Regions from separate parts of the Nocardia sp. NPDC088792 genome, predicted to be linked through region 1. Evidence: riboswitches for the same ligand, from Rfam matches in the RefSeq annotation. Region 1 holds a riboswitch; each other region holds the start of a gene.

Region 1 (4,071 bases):
CCGGCACCGGATCCTCCAGACCCGGCACGATCCGCTTACCCGTGAACGGGTTGTAGCGCTCCTCTATCTCCACGATCACCTCGATGGATCCTTCGTGTCTCGATGTGGAACAGCCTGGTCGAGCTGCGCCGAAGCCGGTACCGCTTCACGGTACCGGCTCCGGATGGTCCACCGGCGTCAGAGGGCTACCGCCCCGCTGCTGTCAGAAAGTTTCGTTGAGCGCCTTGATCGGCATCTCGAGCTCGCCCAGCAGATCCAGGTCGGCTTCGGCGGGCCGGCCCAGCGTGGTCAGGTAGTTGCCGACGATGACGGCATTGATGCCGCCGAGGATGCCCTGCTTGGCGCCGAGGTCGCCGAGCGTGATCTCGCGGCCGCCGGCGAAGCGCAGAATGGTGCGCGGCAACGCGAGCCGGAAGGCGGCGACGGCTCGCAGCGCGTCGGCCGCGGGCAGCACCTCGAGGTCACCGAACGGCGTGCCGGGGCGCGGGTTGAGGAAGTTCAGCGGCACCTCGTCGGGCTCCAGCGTGGCCAGGTCCGCGGCGAATTCCGCACGCTGCTCCAGGGTTTCGCCCATGCCGAGGATGCCGCCGCAGCAGACCTCCATACCGGCCTCGCGCACCATGCGCAGGGTTTCCCAGCGCTCGTCGTAGGTGTGCGTGGTGACCACGTTCGGGAAGTGCGAACGCGCGGTCTCGAGATTGTGGTTGTAGCGGTGCACGCCCATGGCGGCGAGCTGGTTCACCTGTTCCTGGTTCAGCATGCCGAGCGAGCAGGCGACCTGGATGTCGACCTCGTTGCGGATGGCCTCGACGCCGGCGGCGACCTGCGCCATCAGCCGCTCGTCCGGTCCGCGCACGGCGGCCACGATGCAGAATTCGGTGGCGCCGGTCTTGGCGGTCTGCTTGGCGGCCTCGACCAGCGACGGGATATCGAGCCACGCGGCGCGCACGGGGGACTGGAAAAGGCCGGACTGCGAACAGAAGTGGCAGTCCTCGGGGCAGCCGCCGGTCTTGAGCGAGATGATGCCCTCGACCTCGACCTCCGGTCCGCACCATTTCATGCGCACGTCGTGCGCGAGGCTCAGTAGTTCTTCGAGCCGGTCGTCGCCCAGGCGCAGTACCTCGAGGGTCTGGTCCTGGGTGAGTCCGACGCCGCGTTCGAGCACCTGCTCGCGGGCGATGGCGAGAATGTCGTCGCCGGCAGTGCTTCCGGCCTCGGTGGTGACGGCTGCCTGGGTCATGCCTACGAGTCCCTTCGTCCGGCCGGTCGGGCCGGGCATCGCAACGTGCCCGGCTCGTGTAGCCGAACAACTTGAACGGTGTTCAGGGTAGGCTAGCAGCCGGGAACGTGAGCCGGAACACGAGAGGGTCGGATTCTGCAGTGCAACTTCATCGCACGGACGTGGTCGACGGGGCCATCGCCATTCTCGACCAGTACGGGCTCGCCGACCTGACCATGCGGCGCCTGGCGAGCTCGCTGCATGTGCAGCCGGGCGCGCTGTACTGGCACTTCCCCAATAAGCAGGCCCTGCTCGGCGCGGTCGCCGACCGCATTCTCGCACCCATGGACGAACCGGTCGGTGCGGGCGAATGGTCCGGCCAGCTGACCGAATTGGCGCATCGGCTGCGCTCCTGCCTGCTCGCCTACCGCGACGGAGCCGAATTGGTCTCGGCCACTTACGCTTCCCGGCTGACCACCAGCAAGGGGCGGGAACGGCTGGCCAGCGCCGCCATTCGCGCGGGCATGACACGGGAGGAAGCCGATCTCGCGGCCTACACGCTGCTGTACTACGTACTCGGCCAGACCGTCGACGAGCAATCGCGCATCCAGATGGATTCCGCGGGCGCCCTCGCCGAGGAACACTCTCCTCTCTACGACACCACCGACGCCACCGCCCGCTTCGATTTCGGGCTGCAATTGTTCGTGAGCGGTGTGCGTCACCTGCTGGGCACCCGCATCCGTTGAGCAATACTTCCGGACGGTAGAGTCCGTCCCGTCATCCCCGGTGGGTGCGGGAATCCGGTGCAAACCCGGAACGGTCGCGCCACTGTGAGCAACCTTCGGGCTGCGAGTCAGACCTCCCCCACCGGACCGAACTCGGGAGAGGCCGCGATTTGCCCAGAGAGCTCCGTCGATGAGCCGTGCCCGGGCGGCGATCACGCTGCCGGTACTGGTGGCGCTATTGCTCGCCGCCATGATCGTGGCGACCGGATTCGGCGCCGAAACCATCCCGCTGCACGACGTACTGGACGTACTGCACCGGCGCGCAACCGGACTCGCACCCGCGAACCTCGGCGCCGACACCATCGTCTGGCAGCTCCGAGTGCCGCGCACCCTGCTGGCGGCGATCGTCGGGGCCGGGCTGGCGGTCGCGGGCGCGGCCATGCAGACCCTGGTGCGCAACCCACTGGCCGATCCCTATTTGCTGGGCGTCTCCTCCGGTGCGGGCGTCGGCGCGGCAGCCGTCATCACCACGGGAAGCTTTGCGGCAGCCGGACTCTGGGCACTGTCGGCGGGCGCGCTGGCCGGCGCTCTGGCCGCCGCGGCGGCGGTATTTCTGGTCGCGGTGGCCCAAGGCGGCCTCACCCCGCTGCGCCTGGTCCTGACCGGCACCGTCCTCGGCTCGGCCTTCAGCGCCCTGAGCAGCTACATCGTCTTCCGTAGCGGCGATCCCGCCGCCGCAAAATCGGTCCTCTTCTGGCTGCTCGGCAGCCTGGCAGGCGCCGACTGGACTCGAATCCTGCTCCCCGCCACCGTGGTAGCCGCCTGCACCCTCGTCCTACTGCTCTCCGCCAACTGGCTCGATGTGCTGAACCTGGGCGCGGACACCGCAGCCTCGGTCGGAGTGCCGGTGCGGCAGTTGCGGATCGCGCTCTTCATCCTGCTGGCGATCCTGGTGGGTGTCCTGGTCGCGGTCTCCGGCGGTATCGGCTTCGTCGGCCTCGTGGTGCCGCACGCGGCCCGCCTCATAGTTGGTCCGCGTCACCGCATCCTGCTCCCGGCCTCGGCCCTCTGCGGCGCCCTCTTCCTGGTCGTCGCCGACGCCGCCACCCGAGTCCTGGTCCGCCCCACCGAAATCCCCGTCGGCGTCCTCACCGGCCTGATCGGCGCCCCCGCCTTCCTCCTCCTCATGGGCCGGCGGACATATCGATTCGGTGCCGCATGACGAACGCGGAACGAGATCGCGCGCCCGGCCCACGCGACGCCGCCGGTGCGGCGAAGCCGACATGGCCGCGGCGCCGAGCGTCCCGAGCCGCCGATCGGCAGCGCGCCACCGCGCCATCCGATTCCGTTGCGGCGGTGGCAGGCACACGTGGCGGCGGATCTGTGGCGGTGCGGGGTCTGGCTTGCGCCGCCGGGCGGCGAGCCGTCGTTTCCGGCGTGGAGTTCGAGGTGGGCGCCGGGGAGATGGTCGGCATCGTCGGGCCCAACGGGGCAGGTAAGACGACGCTGCTGCGGACGATCGCGGGGCTCGTTGCGCCCGCGGCGGGCAATGTTCTTGTCGATGAGGTCGCGGTGCATCGGCTTTCGGTGCGGCGGCGAGCGCGGTTGCTCGCCATGGTGGCGCAGGATGAGCTGCCGCAGGCGGATCTGCTGGTGGGTGAGTTGGTTGCGATGGGGCGGACGCCTTATCTGCTGCCGTGGGGTACCGGGGGCGACGGGGACCGGATGGTGGTCGACGAGGCCTTGCGGGCGGTGGATCTCGCCGGGTTCGAGGGGCGGGCAGTGCATCGGCTTTCGGGTGGGGAGCGGCAGCGGGTCTTGCTGGCGCGGGCGCTGGTGCAGGAGACGCCGGTGCTGCTGCTGGATGAGCCGACCAATCATCTGGACATTACGCATCAGCTCGAATTGCTGGCGCTGGCACGGTCATTGGATCGGACGGTGATCATGAGCCTGCACGATCTGGCGCTCGCCGATCGGTACTGCGATCGGGTGCTGGTGTTGCACGACGGGCGGGCGCATCCGCTCGAAACGCCCGATATCGCTTTGCGTCCGGAGGTCCTCGACACCGTGTTCGGGGTGCGCGCCCTGCGTGTGCCGGATCCCGAGACCGGTTCCTCCCATCTGCTC
Region 2 (4,071 bases), on a different contig from region 1:
GCTTCGGCGGCGTCGGCGCGGATGTCGGTGTGGGATTTCGCGCAGCCGGGCAGGCCCGCGCAGGCGCTGACCTGCAGCCAGGGGGAGGCGGCGTCGAAGAGGAGACCCATCGGGGCCAGTACGCGGACCACCTGTTCGGCGGTCCATTCGTCGAGGTCGGTGATGACGATGCTGCGCCACGGGGTGAGGTAGACGGGATGTTCGATGGCCGCGATGAATTCGGCGGTGCGGGCGGGCAGTGAGCCCAGGCGCACGCCCGCGCCCAATGCGACCTTGCCGTCGGCCTGGGTGAGCCAGCCGATCGGAATGTCGTGGCGTGCAGCGACTTCCACCGTGTCGGGGCTGCTCGTCAGTCCCGGGTGGGTGGCCAGTTGTTCGGTAAGTACGGCTCGGCCGTCGGGGATTTCGTGCACTCGCCATTGGCCGTCGCGCAGGGCGAGGAAGGCGTGGGCGGCGGCGAGCATGAGGTCGACGGCCTCGGCGGCGGGCACTCGCAGCCCGGTGTCCTTGCCCGCCAGCAGGAGCGAGAAGGTGCCGTCGTCCACGGCGTGGATGCCGATATCGCCGCCGAGGCCGCTGACATCGCCGCGCCCGTCGTCGAGGGTGAACAGCACCCTGCCGGGCAGTTCGGCGAGGCCGGGATGGTCGCGAAGTCCGGCGTCGAGGGCGGGTACCAGGGCGTGCACGTCGGCCCAGCCACCGACGCGTCCGGACAGTGGCGAGGCGATGATATTGCGCACCCGTTCGTGGGTGGCGCTGGGCAGCAGCCCGGCGGCGGTGAGCTTTTCCTCGAGGGCGGCGGCGTCACGCACCTGCCGCAATTGCACGTTACCGCGCGAGGTCAGTTCGATACTGCCGTCGGCCAATTCGACGGTGGCGTCGGCCAGCGCCTGTAACTGTCCCGGTGCGAGTCGCCCGCCGGGTACGCGGATGCGGGCCAGGGGCCCGTCGGCGGCTTGGTGCAGGCGCAGTACACCCGGGCAGGAATCGGCTTCGTTTCGCTCCATGACCAGCCCAGCCTACGACGAGCGTCGGTGCCCCTGCGCCGACGCCTGCCCGCGGGAGCTCAGGCGGAGCGACGCGGTTCGACCGGGCGCGAAGCGCCGCGCACCCGCGCATACGGCGGTGCGAGCTGCCAGCTGTCCTGCAGCAGATTCGGGGTGCGGTGATGGTCGACATGATCGCGGTGCACGGTGCTGCCCATCGACGCGAAGCCGAACAGCACGGCGGCCGCACAGATGATGCCCGCGATGAGGGCGTATCGGGCGTGGCCGCTACCCGCGGCCGTCAAAGTCATTGCCAGCATCGCGAAGGCAACCAGAGCGCAAAAGTACACTGACCAGGCGGCAAATCGGTTCCGCCGGACCCATGAAGGAGTATTCGGCATACCCCGAGCGTACGCCTGGGGTGACCGGCGTCACAGGCTTCTGAACTGCGCTTTCGCTCCCGTGGCAGGGGATATGGTCCGCAGCGCTCGGTGACCGGAATGGGACAGGGCCCCACGCGTCTGCGTGGGGCCCTGTTCGGATCTTGTTCGGTCGAGTGCGGCCCGCTCAGGTGTGGCGGGGCTCGATGTATTTGGGTGCGCCGCGGAGCCGGGCGTAGGGCGGGGTCTTTTCCCAGCAGTCGTTGAGGAGGTTGGGGACCAGGTGGTGCTCCACATGGTCGCGGCGGACGGTCGTCGTCATGATGGTGAGGCCCAAGAGGACGGTAGCGGCGCAGATGATGCCCGCGATCATGGCCCACTGGGTGTGGCCGCTGCCTGCTGCTGTCAATGTCATTGCCAGCGTCGCGAAGGCAACCAGTATGCAGAAGTACCCTGACCAGGCGGCGAAGCGATTCCGCCTGACCCATCCCGGAGTGCTAGGCATACGGGCAGCGTACGCCCGGACCGGTCGGTCGCACAGCGACGCGGACCAGCCTTTGCCGCACTGTGATCCGCTGAGCACGACCCGTCGTGGCCACTCCGCGGGGCGCACCGCAAGGACCGGGCAGCCCACGCGATAGCATCGGCGCGCTCGTCGAACGGAAGAAACCGGTGGAATTCCGGTGCGGTCGCGCCACTGTGACAGTCAGACCTTCCCGTCGAGCGCCGAACCGTGCTGGGCGCGTCACCCGAGGAAGGCCGAGACCCTGTGATCCTGCTGCTGTCCACCTCCGACACCGATCTGCTGAGCGCACGCGCCAGCGGGGCCGATTATCGGCTCGGCAATCCGGCGCGTTTGCTGCCGGACGATCTGCCGGGCCTGCTGGTAGGCGCCGACCTCATCGTCGTGCGCATCCTCGGCGGTAAGCGCGCCTGGGAGGAGGGACTGGAGACGCTGCGCGGCAGCGGGATTCCCGTGGTGGCGCTGGGCGGCGAGATCGCGCCGGACGCCGAGCTGATGGAATGCTCGACCGTGCCCGGCGGCGTCGCCGCCGACGCGCACAACTACCTGGCCGCGGGCGGACCCGGAAACCTGCTGCAGCTGCACAACTTCCTGTCCGATACGGTGCTGCTCACCGGGCACGGCTTCGAGCCGCCGGTGGAGATGCCGAGCTGGGGTGAGCTGGAGCGGGATTCGCGTCCGGTCCCGGCGGGCGCGCCGACCGTGGCGGTCGTCTACTACCGCGCCCAGCATCTGGCCGGCAACACCGGCTACATCGATGCACTGTGCGCGGCCATCGAGGACAAGGGCGCGCGGGCGCTGCCCGTGTACTGCGCCTCCCTGCGCACCGCCGAACCCGAACTGCTGGCCCGCCTCCGCGACGCCGACGCGCTCGTGGTGACCGTACTGGCGGCGGGCGGCACCAAGCCGGCCACCGCCTCCGCCGGCGGCGACGACGAGGCCTGGGACGTGGGCGCGCTCGCCGACCTGGATGTGCCGATCCTGCAGGGCCTCTGCCTCACCAGTGGTCGCGAGCAGTGGGCGGCCAATGACGATGGTCTGTCTCCGCTGGATGTGGCCACGCAGGTGGCGGTGCCGGAGTTCGACGGCCGCATCATCACGGTCCCGTTCTCGTTCAAGGAGTTCGACGCCGACGGCCTGTCCACCTACGTACCCGATCCCGAGCGGGCCGCACGGGTGGCGGGTATCGCGACCCGCTATGCCCGGCTGCGTCATATTCCGGCCGCGGACAAGAAGATCGCGATCGTGCTGTCGGCATACCCGACCAAGCATGCCCGCATCGGCAATGCGGTCGGACTGGACACCCCGGCCAGCGCCATCAAGCTGCTGACCGAGATGCGTTCGGCCGGTTACGATCTCGGCGCGGAGGGCGAGATCCCCGGCCTGGAGCAGGCCGACGGTGATGCGCTCATCCACGCCCTCATCGCGGCGGGCGGGCAGGATCCCGACTGGCTGACCGCGGAACAGCTGGAGGGCAACCCGATCCGCATCGGCGCCGACGCCTACACCGCCTGGTTCGAGACCCTGCCCGAGGATCTGCGTGCGGCGGTCGTCGAGGCGTGGGGTCCGCCGCCGGGGGAGATGTACGTCGACCGCTCCGCCGACCCCAAGGGTGAGATCGTCATCGCCGCACTGCGTTTCGGCCATGTGGTGCTGATCGTGCAGCCGCCGCGCGGTTTCGGTGCGAACCCGGTCGCCATCTACCACGATCCGGATCTGGCACCGAGCCATCACTACCTGGCCGCCTACCGCTGGCTGGCCGCGCCGGACGGTTTCGCCGCCGACGCCATGGTGCATCTGGGTAAGCACGGCAATCTGGAGTGGCTGCCCGGCAAGACCCTGGGCATGTCCGCCTCGTGCGGCACCGACGCCGCGCTGGGCGATCTGCCGCTCATCTACCCGTTCCTGGTGAACGATCCGGGTGAGGGCACCCAGGCCAAGCGCCGCGCCCACGCCACCCTGGTCGATCACCTCATCCCGCCCATGGCGCGCGCCGAAACCTACGGCGACATCTCGCGTCTGGAGCAACTGCTCGACGAACACGCCAATATCTCCGCGCTGGATCCGGCGAAGCTGCCCGCGATCCGCCAGCAGATCTGGACCCTCATGCGCGCCGCCAAGATGGACCACGACCTGGGCCTGTCCGAGCGCCCGGACGAAGAGGTCTTCGACGATATGCTGC
Region 3 (4,071 bases), on a different contig from region 1:
ATCGGGGTGAGTCCGCAGGTGCGGGAATGGTCTTCGGTCACCGATCGGCCGCTGGTCCTGCTCGATACCGCCGGTGGCCCGACCATGAGCGTCCGCACCGATCAGGAGACCGCGGTCGATCTCGCCGTCCGCCATCTGCTGGAGCTGGGGCACCGGCGCCTCGCCATGATCGTCGCCCCGGCGGACAAGTCGCCGGACCCCGAACGGCTCGAACGTTTCCGGCAGCTGAGCGCGGACCTCGGCTTCACCGCCCTGACGGTGACCACCGAGTTGTCCGCCCGGGCCGCGCGGACCGCCATCGCCGAGGCGCTGGCGGTGCCCGCGCCGGACCGTCCGACCGCCTTCATCGCCAACAGCGATTACATCGCCCACATGGCCTATCTCGCCGTGGCGGACGCGGGTCTGCGTGTTCCGCAGGATATTTCGGTGGTGGGTCACGACGATCTCCCTACTTCCGCCTCGCTGTGCCCGGCGCTGACCACGATTGCCGTGGATCGCCGGGAAATCGGCCATCGCGCGGCGTCGCTGTTGCTCGACGCGCTGCACGACCGTCCCATCGACACACCGAACATCGTCCTCCCGGTGACGTTGCATACGCGCGGTTCCACCGCGCCTCCGCCCTGATCGGACCGGTAGCGGTGCGGAACCCGTGCGAACTTCGCTATATTTGCGGGTGCAGCTGGTTCGCCGGAGGCGGAGTCGAGGAGCCCCTGATCCGCTCGATGGTGTCGAAGCCCGGCGATGACGTTCGCGTCATCGGCGTGGTGAGAGGGAACCCGGTGGGAATCCGGGACTGTCCCGCAGCGGTGAATGGGAACGACTGCCGTGAAAAGCACTGGGCGCACTGCCTGGGAAGCGACGGCTGGTAGGAACAGCCCCGGTCGAGTGCGCCGGGGTCGGCCCGGAGCGGGTCGGCGCCCATGAGTCCGAAGACCTGCCCGTTGTGCCGGATACGCCGTATCCGGCGGTCGTCGCCTCGTGGATCGGGCGTTACGCCGAGTGGACCGGGCACGGATCATGCGTGTGGGCTCGTTCAGCGTACGTTTCGAAATGGGTGGCGTCCCTCTGACTGCTGACCATGGAGTTCATCGATGTTGAACCCTGACAATACTTTCACCGCCACCGTGCTGGGGCTGCCGCGAATCGGACCGAATCGCGAACTCAAGCGCGCCACCGAAGCGTACTGGGCGGGCCGCCTCGACGCCGCCGGACTGCACGAGGTCGCCCGGGAGCTGCGGACTGCGCAGCTCACGCAGGTTCGGGACGCCGGGCTGGATTCCGTTCCGGTCGGCACGTTTTCGTATTACGACCAGGTGCTCGATACCGCCGTGCTGCTGGGCGCATTGCCTGAGCGGGTGCTCGGTATCTCCGACGAGCTGGACCGCTACTTCGCGGCCGCGCGCGGCAATGCCGAGGTCGCGCCGCTGGAAATGACCAAGTGGTTCGACACCAACTACCACTACCTGGTGCCCGAACTCTCGGCGGAGACCGAGTTCTCGCTGCACCCGGAGAAGCCGCTCGCCGAGCTGGAAGAGGCACTGGCGCTGGGGGTTCCGGCCCGGCCGGTGATCGTCGGCCCGATCACCTTCCTCGAGCTGGCCAAGTCGGTGGACGGCAGCAACCTGCTGGACCGGCTGCCCGATCTACTGCCGCTCTACGAGCAACTGCTCGGTCTGCTCGCCGCGGCCGGTGCGAAGTGGGTGCAGATCGACGAGCCGTCGCTGGTCACCGATCTGTCCGAAACCGAACTGGCCGTGGTGCACACCGCATACCGGCGGCTGGCCGAGCTGTCGGCGCGGCCGGCCATTCTGGTCGCCTCGTACTTCGGGCGGCTGGGTGCGGCGCTGCCGGTGCTGGCGGAGACCGGGATCGAGGGCATCGCCGTCGATCTGGTCGCGGGCGGTGACGCGGATGTGGTTGCGGCGCGGTCGATCACGGACAAGCTGATCGTGGCCGGTGTCGTGGACGGCCACAATATCTGGCGCGTCGATCCGGACCACGCCCTGCCGCGGCTGACCGATCTGCGGAATGCCGGGGTGACGGTCGCGGTGTCGAGTTCCTGCTCGCTGCTGCATGTTCCGTACAGCCTGAAGCCGGAGACGGATCTGGAGCCGCGGCTGCGCAGCTGGCTGGCCTTCGGCAACGAGAAGCTCGCCGAGATCGTGCTGCTGGCCACCGCGCTGCACCGGGGCGAGGAGGCCGTGGCCGGTGGCCTGGACATCGCTCGCACCGCCGTGCTGGACCGCAAGGCCGATCGGCGGCTGCACGTGCAGGCGGTGCGGGATCGCCTGGCCGGGCTGGACGCGGACGCGATTCGCCGCGCTCCGGCCGACGAGCGTCGCGTGCTGCAGCAGGAGCGGCTGCACCTGCCGTTGCTGCCGACCACCACCATCGGCTCCTACCCGCAGACCGGCCGGATCCGGGTGGCGCGCGCGGAACTGCGCAAGGGCGGGATCGACCGGGCCGAGTACGACGCGCGCATGCGCGCCGAGATCGCCGAAGTCGTTGCGCTGCAGGAGGAGATCGGCCTGGACGTGCTGGTGCACGGCGAGCCGGAGCGCAATGACATGGTGCAGTACTTCGCCGAACAGCTGGACGGTTTCGCCGCCACGGCCAACGGCTGGGTGCAGTCCTACGGAACCCGTTGCGTGCGACCGCCGATCGTGTACGGCGACGTGGTGCGCCCGGCGGTCATGACCGTCGAGTGGATCACCTACGCGCAGTCGCTGACCGCGAAGCCGGTCAAGGGCATGCTCACCGGTCCGGTGACCATCCTGGCGTGGTCGTTCATCCGCGACGATCAGCCGCCGGCCGATACCGCGCGGCAGATCGCCCTCGCGATCCGGGACGAGACGGTCGACCTGGAGGCGGCCGGTATCGGCATCATCCAGGTGGACGAGCCGGCGCTGCGGGAACTGCTGCCGCTGCGCAAGGCCGATCAGGCCGCCTACCTGGAGTGGGCGGTGGACGCGTTCCGGCTGTCGACCTCCGGGGTCGCGGATGCCACCCAGATCCACACCCACCTCTGCTATTCGGAGTTCGGTGAGGTCATCGGGGCCATCGCGGGCCTGGATGCCGATGTCACCTCGATCGAGGCGGCGCGTTCGCATATGGAGGTGCTGGACGACCTCAATGCGGCGGGCTTCGACCTGGGTGTGGGTCCGGGCGTGTACGACATCCACTCGCCGCGGGTGCCGGGGACCGAGGAGATCGAGAACTCGCTCGCCCTGGCCCTGAAAGCCGTTCCGGCCGAGCGGCTCTGGGTCAACCCGGACTGCGGCCTGAAGACCCGCCGCACCGATGAGGTGACGGCTTCGCTGCGCAATCTGGTCGCGGCGGCGCGGTCGCTGCGCTGACAGCACGGCCGGGGTGTTCCGCCGAGTGCGGAACACCCCGGCCGCCTTCGGATCTCTTCTACTTTCGAGGCGAACATGTATCCCATTTCCGACCGGGGACGTCCGATACCGTGGCGCTCGCACCGGCTTTCACCGATCGTTTCCGGCGTGCCGTCGGTGGTGCAGAGCCTGCACACCCATTCCGGGCCGCGGGTCCCGTTCTCCGTCGAGTTCAATCCGCCCCGCGATGCCGCCGGTGAAGCCCGGCTGTGGCGGACGGTGCGCGAATTCGAGCGCATGCATCCGGCATTCGTGTCGATGACCTATGGTGCGGGCGGCTCCACCAAGGACCGGACCGCGCGCATTACCGGCCAGCTGGCGCAGCAGACCACCTTGCTGCCCGTCGCGCATCTCACCGCGGTCGGGCACAGCGTGGCCGAATTGCGTGCGCTGGTAGGCGCTTACGCCGATTGCGGGATCCGCAATATCCTCGTGCTGCGCGGTGACCCGCCGGGGGATCCGCTCGGCGAATGGCGCAGGCACCCGGGCGGTGTCGAGTACGCCGACGAGCTGGTGCGGATCGTCCGCGACCTCGGCGACTTCCACGTGGGCGTGGCGTCCTTCCCGCAGGGCCACCACCGCTCCCCGGACCTGGCCACCGACACCGCCTTCCTCGCCGCGAAACTCCGTGCCGGAGCGGACTATTCGATCACCCAGATGTTCTTCGACGTCGACC
Region 4 (4,071 bases), on a different contig from region 1:
TCCCGCCATCCGAAGGCTCGCGGGATCGCGGCGCGGTCGATGGAAATCTTCCGGCGCTGCGATCTGGAAAAGGAGATCCGTGCGGCCGGGCTGCCTCCTGAGCACGTCGCGTTCTTCCGCGGGCGGACACTCGATGATCCGGATTATGTCCGGACGCAACCCGCTTCGCCGGACGAGGCCGAATACACGCCCTCCCCCGGCTTGATCTGCTCGCAGGACGCCCTCGAACGAGTGCTCTCCGAACGGGTCGGGACGCACTTGCGGCGCGGGGTGCGGCTGCTGTCGTTCCGGCCGGAAGGCCCGGACATCGTTGCGACGCTGTCGGATACACACGCCGGCACCGAGTTCGAATTGCGGGCGCGGTGGCTGGTCGGGTGCGACGGTGCGCGCAGTACCGTGCGCGCGGGCAGCGGGATCGGGATGAGCGGGCCGGTCGCGCTCGGGGAGTTTCTCAGCGTGCGCTTCGAGGCGCCGCTGGGGCCGGTGGTCGCGGATCGGGCCAGTGCCTCGTATTTCCTGGTGCGCGGCGGCGGATTCATGGCCGTCGACAATGACCGGTGGTGGATTTATCAACATCCGCTGGGGTCCGGGGACCGGGCCGCGGAACTCGATGCGGTACAGCTCATCCGGTCCGGTGCCGGGATCGCCGAGCTCGAGGTCACCGTGCACGACACCCTCACCTGGCGGATGGACGCGCAACTCGCGGACGCCTACCGCCGCGGCCGGGTGCTGCTGGCCGGGGATGCGGCGCATACCGTGCCGCCGACCGGTGGGCACGGCATGAATGTCGGGATCGGTGATGCCGACAATCTGGCGTGGAAACTGGCCGCCGTACTGAGCGGCCGGGCGGGCGAATCACTGCTCGACAGCTACGAATCCGAGCGCCGGCCGCTCGCGCGGCAGGTCATCGATATCGCGAGCGACAATGCCCGGCGGGACTACCGGATCGACGATCAGCTCCTGCTCAGTGCGAACTATGCCGCCACGCCGCCGCTCACGCCCGATGGTTACCGGCCGTCGTTCGCAGTGGGTGCGCGGCTGCCGCATGCCTGGTCGGCCGACGGCAACTCGACTCTCGACCTGGTCGGCGTGCGGCCTGCCGCGCTCGCCGCATCACGATTGCCGCGCGAGCTCGCTGCCGCCTGTGGGTCGTCGCCGGACGCCGTTGTGGTGGTGCGACCGGACGGCCATATCGATTCGGTCGAGGATCCGGCCTCGGCCTGACCGGCGGGTCGTTGCCCGTTTCCCACCTGTTGGATGATCGTTTGACCTGGTGGTCAGCTGTTTCGTATCGTCATGTGATCGGCGATTCGTTGGAATCCGGTGTAATTCCGGAACGGTCGCGCCACTGTGAGCATCCGCGTGGATGTGAGTCAGACACCGGGCCGCCGTGTTGATACCGGCTCTGGGGACGCGAAATCCCCTGAAAGCAAGGAGTTCTCGTGGCCACTTCCTACGTTCCTCGTTCCGGCCTCGGCGCGGGCGCGCTGTCCCTGCCGACCACGGCCATGTGGTTGATCGGCACCACTGTGCTGGCACTGCTCGCCATCTACTTCATCGGCATCGATCAGGGCGCCGTCTCGGTGTTCGGCAGTGATATGCACGTGCACGAGTTCGTCCATGACGGACGGCATTTCCTCGGATTCCCCTGCCACTAGTCACGGGAATCGAGTACCCACAATGGAAAAACGGATCATCGGCCGGGGCGTCCTGCTGGGCGCGCTCGGCGGACTCTTCGCGTTCATCTTCGCCCGGATCATGGCCGAGCCCATCATCGATCGGGCCATCGACTACGAATCCGGCCGCGACGACGCCCAGATGGCGCTGGACAAGGCCGCCGGGCTGCCCATGCCCGATATGGGACCCGACATCTTCACCCGCGGCCAGCAGCAGAACATCGGTCTCGGGTTCGGTGTGATCGTGTTCGGCATGGCCATGGGCGCGCTGTTCGCGGTCGTCTACTACCTGGCCATGACCCGCTCGGGCAGGACCACCCCGCGCAATCTCGCGCTGCTGGTGTCGGGCGGCATGTTCCTGGCGTTCTATGCGGTGCCGTTCCTGAAGTACCCGGCCAACCCGCCGTCGATCGGGCATCCGGACACCATCAAGGAACGCACCGGGCTGTACGTGCTCATGATCGTGATCAGCACGGTGGCGCTGTTCGCGGCCATCTGGCTGGGCCGCAGACTGGCCGCGCGACTGGGCAATTGGACCGCGACCATCGCTTCGGGCCTGTCCTTCGTGGTGGTCATGAGCATTGTGATGCTGGTGCTACCGTCGCTCGGACATCTGTCGGCGAACAAGTCGTTCGGCGACTTCGACACGGAAACGCCGCAGCCGCTGAAGGATGCGGCGGGGACCATCGTCTACCCGGGCTTCCCGGCGGACGATCTGTTCCACTTCCGGCTGTACTCCTTCATCGCGCAGGCGATTCTCTGGGCCGTCATCGGCGTCGGGTTCGCCTGGCTCGCACCACGATTGCTCGGTGAGCGCGCCGTCACCGCCCCGGAACAGTCCACCGCGGCGGCATGAGCGCGGTCACCCGCCTCACCCTGGTGACGCATGCGTTCACCGATGCCGTGCAGGCCGCCCGCTTCCCGGCCGATGAACCGCTGAACCCGCTGGGGTTGCGGTCGGTCGAGACGTCGGGCGGACTGTCCGGCGAGGCTGCCGGCGTGTGCTACGCGCCGGAGGCCCGCACCGCGCAGACCGCCGACGCGCTCGGGCTCTCCGGCACCGCCGAGGAAGCCTTGCGCGACTTGGATTGTGGCAGCTGGGCGGGGCGGTCGATGGATGCCATCGCACCCGATCAGCTGATGGCCTGGCTCACCGATCCGGGCTTCCGCGGGCACGGCGGCGAGGCCATCACCGATCTCATCGAACGAGTGAGCTTGTGGCTCAACGGTGTAGCGGGTCAGGGTGACCGCGTCATCGCAATCACCCATCCAGCGATCGTGCGTGCGGCGATTCTGTGCACCTTGCAGGCTCCCGCGGAATCGTTCTGGCGCATCGATATTCCACCGTTGACTGCGACGACGCTGCATCACCGGCAGCCCGCTTGGACGCTGCGTTCCACCGCGCACGCACTGACCGAATGAGTCAGGCCAGAACCTGGTCATGGGCGGCAATGAAGTTCAGGAAGCGCGGAATCACCTGATCCGGATTCGCCCACAGCACATCGTGTCCGATGCCCGGGTAGATCTCGATATCCACGGCCGGAATGTGCTTCCGGATCTTGTCCGGCACCACCGCGAGGTCATTGGCCACGGTTTCGGCGCCGAAGAGCACCAGCATCGGCGCGGTGATGGTGGCCAGTTGTTCGTCGGTGAGCGGCTTCTCCCACGGCATGCCCGGCCGGAACTTCAAGCACGCCATGACCATTTCGAACTCCTCGTCGCTGAGTTCGATACTGGGGTTCAGCCACTTGTTGAACTTCCGCATCCGGTCCGGAGTGGGCCGGAGACCCGCGGCCAGGAACTTGATCAGTAGGCTCCACCGCGGTTTGGCGAAAGTGCCTCCGCCCGGCTCGAACATGGTCAGGCTCGCCAGCCGCTCCGGATACGTGGCCGCGGTCATGATGGAGATCCAGGAGCCGACCGAGTTTCCGGCCAGATGGACACGCTCGAGGCCGAGCCCATCCAGCACTTCGACCAGCCATTTCGCCACATCCAGCCCGTCACGCAGCGGTGCCGTCTGCTCGCAGCGCCCCGGCCAGCCCATGACATCCGGTGTGTAGACCACGCGGTCGCGGGCCAGGTCTGCGATGAATCGCAGCCAGATCTGGCCATTGCCGGGCATACCCGGCAGCAGCACGATCGGCGTGCCCTCCCCCGTTCCCGATTTGCGCACCGGTGTTGTCCCGTAGGAGGTTTCGACAACGGTCCGAGTCGACGGGATCGGCCATTCCGCGGCCGCGCCGTCGTAACGACGCAGGAAGGTTTCCTTCGCTTGGTCACTGGTGAATCGCCCGATCTTCGGCATGGGCCTCCCCTTCATCAGTTTTTACGGTATGCCCGTATCACTTATCGCGGTACGAACATATCACGTATGCGGTACGCACGTACCATCTAC

What was found. A riboswitch is a leader RNA that binds a small molecule or an ion and turns the genes downstream of it on or off. The one in region 1 is predicted to bind cobalamin.
Region 2: linked by a shared signal. The riboswitch ahead of cobN (cobaltochelatase subunit CobN) and the one ahead of ACIP5Y_RS41165 (FecCD family ABC transporter permease) in region 1 are both predicted to bind cobalamin.
Region 3: linked by a shared signal. The riboswitch ahead of metE (5-methyltetrahydropteroyltriglutamate--homocysteine S-methyltransferase) and the one ahead of ACIP5Y_RS41165 (FecCD family ABC transporter permease) in region 1 are both predicted to bind cobalamin.
Region 4: linked by a shared signal. The riboswitch ahead of ACIP5Y_RS12435 (CbtB-domain containing protein) and the one ahead of ACIP5Y_RS41165 (FecCD family ABC transporter permease) in region 1 are both predicted to bind cobalamin.

Annotation. Positions count from the first base shown of each region.
Region 1 is NZ_JBIVKC010000007.1:256,626-260,696, forward strand. It holds gene ACIP5Y_RS41150 (hypothetical protein) at 1-73, opposite strand, end outside; gene bioB (biotin synthase BioB) at 203-1,240, opposite strand; gene ACIP5Y_RS41160 (TetR/AcrR family transcriptional regulator C-terminal domain-containing protein) at 1,381-1,965, shown strand; cobalamin riboswitch at 1,967-2,102, shown strand; gene ACIP5Y_RS41165 (FecCD family ABC transporter permease) at 2,135-3,166, shown strand; gene ACIP5Y_RS41170 (ABC transporter ATP-binding protein) at 3,301-4,071, shown strand, end outside.
Region 2 is NZ_JBIVKC010000003.1:374,783-378,853, forward strand. It holds gene cobG (precorrin-3B synthase) at 1-1,007, opposite strand, end outside; gene ACIP5Y_RS19385 (hypothetical protein) at 1,067-1,297, opposite strand; gene ACIP5Y_RS19390 (hypothetical protein) at 1,554-1,871, opposite strand; adenosylcobalamin-variant (AdoCbl-variant) riboswitch at 2,015-2,146, shown strand; gene cobN (cobaltochelatase subunit CobN) at 2,136-4,071, shown strand, end outside.
Region 3 is NZ_JBIVKC010000001.1:1,391,542-1,395,612, reverse strand. It holds gene ACIP5Y_RS06830 (LacI family DNA-binding transcriptional regulator) at 1-624, shown strand, start outside; cobalamin riboswitch at 741-957, shown strand; gene metE (5-methyltetrahydropteroyltriglutamate--homocysteine S-methyltransferase) at 1,092-3,356, shown strand; gene ACIP5Y_RS06820 (methylenetetrahydrofolate reductase) at 3,513-4,071, shown strand, end outside.
Region 4 is NZ_JBIVKC010000002.1:690,194-694,264, forward strand. It holds gene ACIP5Y_RS12425 (CGNR zinc finger domain-containing protein) at 1-9, opposite strand, end outside; gene ACIP5Y_RS12430 (FAD-dependent monooxygenase) at 1-1,224, shown strand, start outside; cobalamin riboswitch at 1,266-1,404, shown strand; gene ACIP5Y_RS12435 (CbtB-domain containing protein) at 1,509-1,658, shown strand; gene ACIP5Y_RS12440 (CbtA family protein) at 1,681-2,532, shown strand; gene ACIP5Y_RS12445 (histidine phosphatase family protein) at 2,529-3,098, shown strand; gene ACIP5Y_RS12450 (alpha/beta fold hydrolase) at 3,100-3,981, opposite strand.